Thiosocius teredinicola: one gene and its partners. The protein of the gene in region 1 interacts with the protein of each later gene in a pairwise test. Links are inferred from orthologs where the notes say so. Each region holds a gene or a part of one and is shown in the gene's direction. Other genes may lie near its edges. The genes, in order: B1781_RS20695, ftsA and B1781_RS08730.

The links.
Region 2: the proteins of B1781_RS20695 (region 1) and ftsA interact in binary tests that used the Escherichia coli proteins (3 or more experiments, as listed by UniProt). The link is inferred for Thiosocius teredinicola from one-to-one orthologs.
Region 3: the proteins of B1781_RS20695 (region 1) and B1781_RS08730 interact in binary tests that used the Escherichia coli proteins (3 or more experiments, as listed by UniProt). The link is inferred for Thiosocius teredinicola from one-to-one orthologs.

Annotation. Positions count from the first base shown.
Region 1 is NZ_CP019936.1:4,379,832-4,382,957, forward strand. The notes cover bases 97-3,067. They hold B1781_RS20695 (rod shape-determining protein), read left to right. Parts: upstream 97-1,042; coding sequence 1,043-2,092; downstream 2,093-3,067. Other genes in these bases: gatA (Asp-tRNA(Asn)/Glu-tRNA(Gln) amidotransferase subunit GatA), read right to left, coding at 97-455; gatC (Asp-tRNA(Asn)/Glu-tRNA(Gln) amidotransferase subunit GatC), read right to left, coding at 536-823; mreC (rod shape-determining protein MreC), read left to right, coding at 2,166-3,067. Also shown: more of gatA, read right to left, coding at 1-96; more of mreC, read left to right, coding at 3,068-3,116; rod shape-determining protein MreD, read left to right, coding at 3,113-3,126. UniProt on the Escherichia coli protein: Forms membrane-associated dynamic filaments that are essential for cell shape determination. Acts by regulating cell wall synthesis and cell elongation, and thus cell shape.
Region 2 is NZ_CP019936.1:3,831,682-3,834,836, reverse strand. The notes cover bases 113-3,112. They hold ftsA (cell division protein FtsA), read left to right. Parts: upstream 113-994; coding sequence 995-2,230; downstream 2,231-3,112. Other genes in these bases: ftsZ (cell division protein FtsZ), read left to right, coding at 2,284-3,112; B1781_RS18175 (cell division protein FtsQ/DivIB), read left to right, coding at 198-995; B1781_RS18180 (D-alanine--D-alanine ligase), read left to right, coding at 113-198. Outside these bases: more of B1781_RS18180, read left to right, coding at 1-112; more of ftsZ, read left to right, coding at 3,113-3,155. UniProt on the Escherichia coli protein: Essential cell division protein that assists in the assembly of the Z ring. May serve as the principal membrane anchor for the Z ring.
Region 3 is NZ_CP019936.1:1,794,492-1,797,593, forward strand. Bases 82-3,028 are described here. They hold B1781_RS08730 (RodZ domain-containing protein), read left to right. Parts: upstream 82-1,029; coding sequence 1,030-2,028; downstream 2,029-3,028. Other genes in these bases: rlmN (23S rRNA (adenine(2503)-C(2))-methyltransferase RlmN), read left to right, coding at 82-241; pilW (type IV pilus biogenesis/stability protein PilW), read left to right, coding at 238-1,026; hisS (histidine--tRNA ligase), read left to right, coding at 2,106-3,028. Also shown: more of rlmN, read left to right, coding at 1-81; more of hisS, read left to right, coding at 3,029-3,102.

The DNA of each region.
Region 1 (3,126 bases):
GACGAACCACCGGGCACCTTGTCGGTGTTCCACGGGTTACGCACCGGGCCGTAATAGCTGGTTTCGTTCGACGAGCCCATCGCGAACTCGTCCATATTGGTCTTGCCGAGCATCACGGCGCCGGCAGCGCGCAGATTGGCGACGACCGTTGCGTCGTACGGCGAAATCCAGTTCTCCAGCATGCGCGAACCACAGGTGGTGCGCACGCCCTCGGTACAGAAGATGTCCTTGTACGCGATCGGGATGCCGGTCAGCGGGCCGGCATTGCCGGCGGCGATCCGCGCGTCGGCGGCCTTGGCCTGCTCGAGTGCGGCCTCTTCGGTCACCGTGACAAAGCTGTTGAGCTTGTCGTCGTGCGCCTTGATGCGCTGCAGCATATGCTGCGTCAGCTCGGTGCTCGACAGCTCGCCGCTTTGCAGCGAGCGCGACAATTCCGCGATGGTCTTGGTATGCATGGGATTACAGACGATCCATGATCGGTTTGGGGGCGTGAGACGATGCAAGCGGTGTGTAGACGTTCACCACCGTCGCTGCCTCATTCGATAACTTTCGGCACCAGGAACAGGCCGTTTTCAACCGCCGGCGCGGTGGCCTGGTAGGCCTCGCGGCGATTCACCTCGCTGACCGCGTCGGGCCGCAGGCGCTGCGCCATCTCCAGCGGGTGCGCCATCGGTTGCACGGCGTCGGTGTCGACGGCATCCATCTGCGCGACCAGGTCGAGGATATTCGACAGCTCCTTGCCCATCGACTCGGTTTCATCCGGCGACACCGCGAGGCGCGCAAGGTGAGCTATCTTTGCAACATCATCAGCAGACAGAGACATGGTATGCAGCCGCTTCGGTTGGACACGAACGAGGACGCGAAATTAACACATTACGGCGCACGGTCGAAACCAACTGCGAACCAATGCGCTTGCCGAACACCGGGGCCGTTGCTAGATTACGCCTCTTTCTGGGGCATGGTTCCTCAGTACACTGCATATTCGTTTTAGGTCGAGGCCCTCGCAAGACAGGTCGCCCGACCGGCCACCGGAAATCACAGCATGTTCCTTCGTCGTATTCGTGGACTTTTCTCCAACGACCTGTCGATCGACCTCGGCACCGCCAACACCCTGATCTACGCCCGTGACCAGGGAATAGTGCTCAACGAGCCGTCGGTCGTCGCCATTCGTCAGGACCGTGGTCCCGGCGGCCCCAAATCGGTCGCCGCCGTCGGCGAAGAGGCCAAGAAGATGCTCGGCCGTACCCCGGCCAACATCACCGCGATCCGGCCGATGAAAGAGGGCGTGATCGCCGACTTCACCGTCACCGAGAAGATGCTGCAGTACTTCATTCATAAGGTGCACGAATCCCGCCTGATCCGCCCCAGCCCGCGCGTGCTGGTATGCGTACCGTGCGGCTCGACCCAGGTCGAACGCCGCGCAATCAAGGAATCGGCCGCCGGTGCCGGTGCACGCGAGGTCTACCTGATCGAAGAGCCGATGTCGGCCGCGATCGGCGCCGGCCTGCCGGTCGACGAGGCACGCGGCTCGATGGTGCTCGACATCGGTGGCGGCACCTCCGAGGTCGCGATCATCTCGCTCAACGGCATCGTGTACTCGAACTCGGTGCGTATCGGCGGCGACAAATTCGACGAGGCCATCATCAACTATGTGCGCCGCAACTACGGCACGCTGATCGGTGAAGCCACCGCCGAACGGGTCAAGAAAGAGATCGGCTCGGCCTACCCCGGGAACGAAGTTCACGAGCTCGAAGTCAAAGGCCGCAACCTCGCCGAGGGTGTGCCGCGCAGCTTCACGCTGAGCTCCAACGAGATCCTCGAGGCATTGCAGGAGCCGCTGTCGGGCATCGTCGATGCCGTCAAGAAGGCCCTCGAACAGACCCCGCCGGAACTCGGCGCCGACGTCGCCGAGCGCGGCATCGTGCTGACCGGCGGCGGCGCGCTGCTCAAAGACCTCGACCGTCTGATCGAAGAGGAAACCGGCCTGCCGGTGGTGATCGCCGAAGACCCGCTGACCTGCGTGGCGCGTGGTGGCGGTCGTGCACTGGAGCTGATGGACGAGCGTGGGGGCGAGATCTTCACGGTCGAGTGACCCCTTTCACGGTGGCGTGGGCAGCCGCCGTGTGTGACAAATCGCAAGAACGGAGAGCGTCGCAATCAAGCCGATCTTTGCACAAGGCCCGTCCCAAGCTACGCGGCTGGTGGCCGCCGTCATTCTGTCGCTGACCCTGCTGGTAATGGATCATCGTTACCACCACCTGCAGGACCTGCGCAGCGCCCTGGCCTTCATCACCTATCCGCTGCAATACATGGCCGACCTGCCGTTTTCGGCGTCCGAGTGGCTCAGCACGACCACCAGCAGCCGCGATACCCTGCTCGAACAGAACGAGTTGCTGCGCGAACAGAACCTGCGACTGCGTGCCGAACTGCAGAAGTACGAATCGCTACAGGCCGAAAACATGCGCCTGCGCGACCTGGTCGATTCCTCGTTCAAGGTCGGCGACCGTGTGCTGGTCGCCGAGCTGTCGTCGGTCGACCTCGATCCCTACAAACAGCAGGTCATCATCAACAAGGGCGGCACCTCGGGGGTGTTCGAGGGCCAACCGGTGCTCGACGCGCACGCGGTCATGGGCCAGGTGACCAGCGTCACGCCGCTGTCGTCGACCGTGCTGCTGATCACCGACAGCAGCCACGCGCTGCCGGTACAGGTGTTGCGCAACGGCCTGCGCACTATCGCCGTCGGCACCGGGCGGATCGACGAACTGCGACTGCCCTACCTGCCGACCAACTCCGACATCGTCGAAGGCGACCTGCTGGTCACCTCCGGGCTTGGCGGCAAGTTCCCGCCCGGCTACCCGGTGGCCACGGTAACCCGGATCGACCGCTCGCCGGATGCGCCGTTCTCGACCGTACTCGCCCAGCCGCGCGCGCATCTCGATCGCAGCCGCGAAGTGCTGCTGGTATGGACGGTGCCGAACCAGCTCGCGATATCGCCGAACGGCGTGTCGCCCGAAGGCGGCGAAGATGCGGCCGACGCAGCATCCCCGACCGCCGAGAAACCGGCCGAAAAGCCAGCGCAGAAACCTACCGAACAGGTCATTGAGGGCGAAGAGTGAGCAGTGTCGC
Region 2 (3,155 bases), 550 kb from region 1 along the record:
TTCAACGCGGTCGCCGCGAGTGGCTGGGGGCGTGTCGACATTCTGGTTGATGTTGAGGAACAGCCCTGGGTCATCGAGGTCAACACCGTTCCGGGTATGACCGGCCACAGCCTGGTGCCAATGGCGGCAAAGGCGGTCGGTATCGATTTTGACGAGTTGGTCTGGCGCATCCTGGCGCAGACGTTGGAGGCCAACTGATGGCAACGACGTCGGCAAAGCGCAAGCAAGCGAAACAGGCGCAGACGATATCGACCTCGTGGATGCGTTGGGCGATCAGTGTGGCGCTGCTGTTGACGCTTGTCGGCGGCAGTTGGGTAACGGTTCGCTATCTGTCGCAGCCGGGCAAGCTGCCATTACGTGTTGTAGAAGTGAACGGCGAGTTTCGTTATCTGCAACGCGGCGAGATTCAACAGACTGTCGTCAAGGCGATCGACGGCGGCTTTTTTACCTGCGATATGCAGAAACTGCGACGTGCCGTGCTCGATATGCCGTGGGTTGAAGAGGTGAGCATCCGTCGGGTGTGGCCCGACAAGCTGAGTATGAACGTGGTCGAGCAGGCGCCGCTGGCGCGCTGGGGAGACGATGCCTTGATCAGCGTGCAGGGTCGCGTTTTTACGCCGTCGTCGGTAGCGGCTTTTGGTGAGCTCGTTCGCTTGAACGGCCCTAAGGGCAATGAAAAGCGCGTCGTCAGTTTCTATCGCGCTGTCGCGTCGCGCGCGACCAAGCGCGAACTGCGCGTGACCGAAGTGGAACTCGATCAGCGGCGCCATTGGTGGTTGCGGTTCGAAGGTGGATTGACGGTGTCGCTCGGACGCGAAGACGTGGATGAGCGCCTGACACAGTTCTTCCGTGTCTACCCAAGTCTTGCTTCGCAGTCGGCGCGCCAACCCGAACGCGTGGATATGCGATACGCGCATGGATTTGCAGTGCGTTGGCGCGAGATTGCCGACGATGATGAAGCGGCAAAGGCCGAGAAGTTGCAGGAAAAGGTTTAATGGTCAAACGTACCGACAAGAACATAATCGTTGGCCTTGATATCGGCACCTCCAAGGTGGTGGCGATTGTCGGCGAGGTGCGCCAGGACAACGAGATCGAGATCATCGGCATCGGTTCGCATCCGTCGCGCGGCCTGAAGAAAGGGGTCGTCGTCAATATCGAATCGACGGTGCAATCGATCCAGCGTGCCGTAGAAGAAGCCGAACTGATGGCCGGCGTCGAGATCGACTCGGTGTATGCCGGGATCGCCGGCAGTCATGTGTCGAGTCTGAACTCACACGGTATCGTCCCGATCAAAGATGGCGAGGTGTCGCATACCGATGTCGAGCGTGTGATCGATGCCGCGCGCGCCGTTGCCATACCCGCTGATCAGAAGATCCTGCACATCCTGCCGCAGGAATTCATCATCGATAACCAGGAAGGTATTCACGATCCGGTCGGCATGTCGGGCGTGCGACTCGAGGCGCGGGTGCACATGGTGACCGGTGCGGTTAGTGCGGCGCAGAACATCATCAAATGCGTGCGCCGTTGTGGGCTCGAGGTCGAAGACCTGATCCTGGAACAGCTGGCGTCGAGTTATTCGGTGCTGGAAGACGATGAAAAGGATCTCGGCGTCTGCCTCGTCGATATCGGTGGCGGTACCACCGACATCGCCGTATTCACCGGCGGTTCGATCCGACATACCGCGGTCATCCCGATCGCAGGCGATCAGGTCACCAATGATATCGCGGTCGCGTTGCGTACGCCGACGCAGCACGCCGACGAGATCAAGCTCAAGTACGCCTGCGCGTTGACCCAACTCGCCAGCCCCGATGAAACCATCGAGGTGCCGAGCATCGGTGATCGTCCGCCGCGTCGTCTTTCACGTCAGACGCTGGCCGAAGTGGTCGAGCCGCGCTACGAAGAGTTGCTCACTCTGATTCAAATGGAACTGCGTCGCTCAGGTTATGAAGACCTGGTTGCCGGCGGCGTGGTGCTGACTGGCGGTAGCGCCAAGATGGAAGGTCTTATCGACCTCGCTGAAGAGGTTTTTCACATGCCGGTGCGGCTCGGTATCCCGCAGTACGTGACCGGTCTCGTTGATGTGGTTCGCAATCCAATTCACGCCACCGGCGTGGGCTTGCTGTTGTTTGGACATAGAAACCGGGCCGTGCGGGTGCCCGAGATCGCCGGTGGCGGCGGAATCAAATCGGTTTGGAACCGGATGCGAAGCTGGTTCCAGGGAAACTTTTAATAAAAGCAGACACGACTTTCATGATGTCTTGTCTGGGTTTGGAGGATAGCTAAATGTTTGAATTGATGGATGTGGACAGCCAGAGCGCAGTAATTAAGGTCGTCGGTGTCGGCGGCGGTGGCGGCAACGCCGTCAATCACATGCTGCGTTCCAATATCGAAGGCGTTGAGTTCATCTGTGCCAACACCGATGCGCAGGCTTTGAAGAACACCGAGGTCAAGACAGCTTTGCAGCTGGGTGCGAACGTCACCCGCGGACTTGGTGCAGGTGCCAATCCGAATCGCGGCTTCGACGCAGCGATGGAGGATCGCGACCGCATCTACGAAGCCATCGAAGGTGCCGACATGATCTTTATTACCGCCGGTATGGGTGGCGGTACCGGAACCGGTGCGGCGCCCGTTGTTGCCGAGGTGGCGAGAGAGCTTGGGATCCTGACCGTTGCGGTGGTCACCAAGCCGTTCAGCTTCGAAGGCGCCAAGCGTATGCAGGTAGCCGAAGACGGCATCGCCAAGCTTTCCGAGCATGTTGATTCGGTGATCACGATTCCGAACGAAAAATTGTTGGCCGTACTCGGCAAGACAACCTCTTTGCTGGATGCCTTCAAGGCAGCCAATGATGTACTGCTCAACGCCGTTCAAGGTATTGCCGAGTTGATCACCAAGCCTGGTCTGATCAACGTCGACTTTGCCGATGTGCGCACCGTGATGTCCGAGATGGGTGTGGCGATGATGGGCACCGGTCGTGCAACCGGCGAGAAGCGCGCTCGCGAAGCGGCCGAAACGGCCATTCGCAGCCCGCTGCTTGAAGACATCAATCTTTCCGGCGCGCGCGGCATCCTGGTGAACATCACCGCCGGACTCGATCTGGCGATCGGTGAGTTCGACGAGGTCGGCAACACCGTTAAGGAATTTGCACGTGATGACGC
Region 3 (3,102 bases), 2.6 Mb from region 1 along the record:
CCCGTCAAAGGTCAATCTGATCCCGTTCAATCCTTTCCCGGGCAGTGATTATCGAACCTCGCCCGAAGAGCGGGTTGAAGCGTTTCGTCAGCGCCTGAAGCGTGCCGGCATTATCGCGACTACGCGCAAAACGCGCGGCGAGGACATCGATGCGGCATGTGGTCAGCTCGTAGGCAAGGTGCGCGACCGCAGTCGGCGCCAGTTCAAACGGATTCCGGTAGTTCAGGAGCATGTTCAATGACGCAGGGTTGGGTTCGACTGCTGCTGCTCGTAGTCATCAGCGTCTCGCTGTCAGCCTGTAATAAGGCCACGGTACGCGACGACGATGCCGGCGCCACCGGCGACCTTGGTTCGCCGTTGGTCGGACCGAGCCCGGCGGATGTGTATATCGATCTGTCTGCCGTTTACCTGCAAGAAGGCAATCTCAGTGAAGCCCTGACGAATGCCAAGAAGGCGGTCATCGTCGATCCCAGGTCGAGCAATGCCCACTACGTCCTGGCGCTGGTGTACCAGCGACTTGGTCAGATGAAAGCCGCCGGCGAGTCGTTCCGCAAGGCCGTATCCGTCGGCCCGCGCAACCCGGTGGCGTTGAATGCCTACGGGTCTTATCTGTGCAAACAGAAGAACTACGAAGAGGCGGACAAATACTTCCGCCGGGCGCTGGCCAATCCTCTGTACAGCACCCCGTGGCTCGCATGGCATAACGCCGGCCACTGTAACGAACTTGCCGGTGCGACCGGCAAAGCGGAGAGCGATTATCGTGGGGCCTTACGCACGAACCCGCGCTTCGGGCCAAGCCTGCTGGGCATGGCGAAACTCAGTTTTCAGGGAGGGAACTACCTTTCAGCGCGTGCCTATCTGCAACGCTACGGCGAAGTGGCTAAGCATACCCCTGAAAGTCTATGGCTAGGTGTACGCACCGAAAATCAGTTGGGCGACAAGGATCAGATGGCAAGTTACAGCCTGAAACTGAAAGCCAGATATCCGGATTCAGAAGAAGCCAAATTCCTGCAATCGATTGAGTGAACTATGAGCGCTGTAATCCCCGAGCAAACCAATAACAACGTTACAGAATTCTACTCACCGGGACCTGGTGAGCGCTTGCGTGCCGCACGATTATCGAAAGGAATCGACCTGGCGAAGATCGCCAGCGAGTTGCACCTCACGAGCAGTGTTGTCGAAGCCCTCGAGGCCGACAAATTCGACGAGGTCGGTGCGCGCGTTTTCGTCCGCGGCTACCTGCGCAACTACGCGCGGTTCGTCGATGTGCCGGTTGAATCGGTCATGCGACAGTTCGACGAGAAGTGGCCGGATGACAGCGCCAAACAGGCTATGGTCAAGCATGCCTCGCCGCGCCTGCCGGCAGATGGCGGACCGAGTCGCGGTCTGGCCGGGGCCGTCACCTGGTTGTTGCTGATCACCCTGATCGCACTTTTCCTGGTGTGGTGGCGCGGCTATCTCGACGACATCGTGCCCGGCTCGGCATCGACCGGCGATACCGCGACCGAAGAAGCGGCGGCCGACGGCATACTGCCGCTGAATGATGGGACGGTGGAAGGCGGCCTGATGCAGCAGGACGACCCGTCGATGGCCGATGGCAGCCTGCGTCTGCCGGCGCCGTCGCCCGAGGTGCCGCTGGACAGTTCGGCAGCCGAGCCGGTCGATAGTGCGAATGAAGCCGCCGGCGAATTGAGCCTGCCCGCAGCACCGCCGAGCAGCGCGACGGATGCAGCGGAATCGGCGACGGGCACCGCGTTGGCCGACAGCCAGGCACCAGTAGCTCCGGCCGCGCCGGAGGTGGTCATGACCTTCAATGCGCCGTGCTGGGTCGATGTGCGTGACAGCGATCGGCAGTTCAAATTGTTCGGCGAGATGCCGAAAGGCACGCGCAAGGTGCTTGGCGGAGAGCCACCCTATAAAATAGTGATCGGTAACGCGCGCGCGGTAACGATCAGCGTGAATGGCGTGCCGGTCGATCTGGCACCCTACGCCAAGGGCAATGTGGCGAGGTTCACGCTGGAACCCTGACCGGCGTTCGCCTTTCACGGTAACGATCTCAATGCCCCGCCTATGCGGGGCTTCGGTTTTTTCTACAAGACGTTTTCATGGCTAAAAGCATTCAGGCAATCCGTGGCATGCACGACGTGCTGCCGCAACAGTCGCCCCTGTGGCAGTTCCTCGAGCAGCGCGTGGCGACTGTGCTCAAGGCCTACGGCTACCGCGAGATCCGCATGCCGATCCTCGAGGTGACCGAGCTGTTCAAACGCTCGATCGGTGAAGTGACCGACATCGTCGAGAAAGAGATGTACACCTTCGATGATCGCAATGGCCTGAGCGTCACCATGCGGCCTGAGGGCACCGCCGGCTGCGTGCGTGCGGCGATGGAAAACGGCCTGCTGCACAACCAGACGCAGCGCCTGTGGTACCAGGGGCCGATGTTCCGCTACGAAAAACCGCAGAAAGGGCGCTATCGCCAGTTTCACCAGATCGGCGTCGAAACGTACGGCATGGCCGGACCGGATATCGACGCCGAAGTCATCCTGATCACGGCGCGTATCTGGGCCGCCCTGGGCATTCCCGAGCTCGAACTGCAGCTCAATACGCTCGGCACGCCGGACGAGCGCCAGGCCTATCGCGAAGAGCTTGTTGCGTATTTTTCGGACAACGCCGCGCTGCTCGACGAAGACAGCCAGCGGCGCCTGACCACCAACCCGCTGCGTATTCTGGACAGCAAAAATCCTGACATGCGCGATATGCTCGACAAGGCGCCGACCCTGATGAGTCATCTCGGCGAGGAATCGCAGTCGCATTTCGCGTTCATTCGCGAAACCCTCGACAGTGCCGGCGTGTCGTACACGATTAATCCCCGCTTGGTGCGCGGTCTCGATTATTATTCGCGCACCGTGTTCGAGTGGGTTACCGATCAGCTGGGTGCGCAGGGCACGGTGTGTGCCGGTGGCCGCTACGATGGACTGGTCGAACAGCTCGGCGGCAAGCCGGTGCCGGCAGTTGGATTTGCGATGGGCATCGAGCGCCTCATCGCGATACTCGAGATGCTGCAGCCGGACGCGGCGACCGTGAACGCGGACATCTACCTGGTGC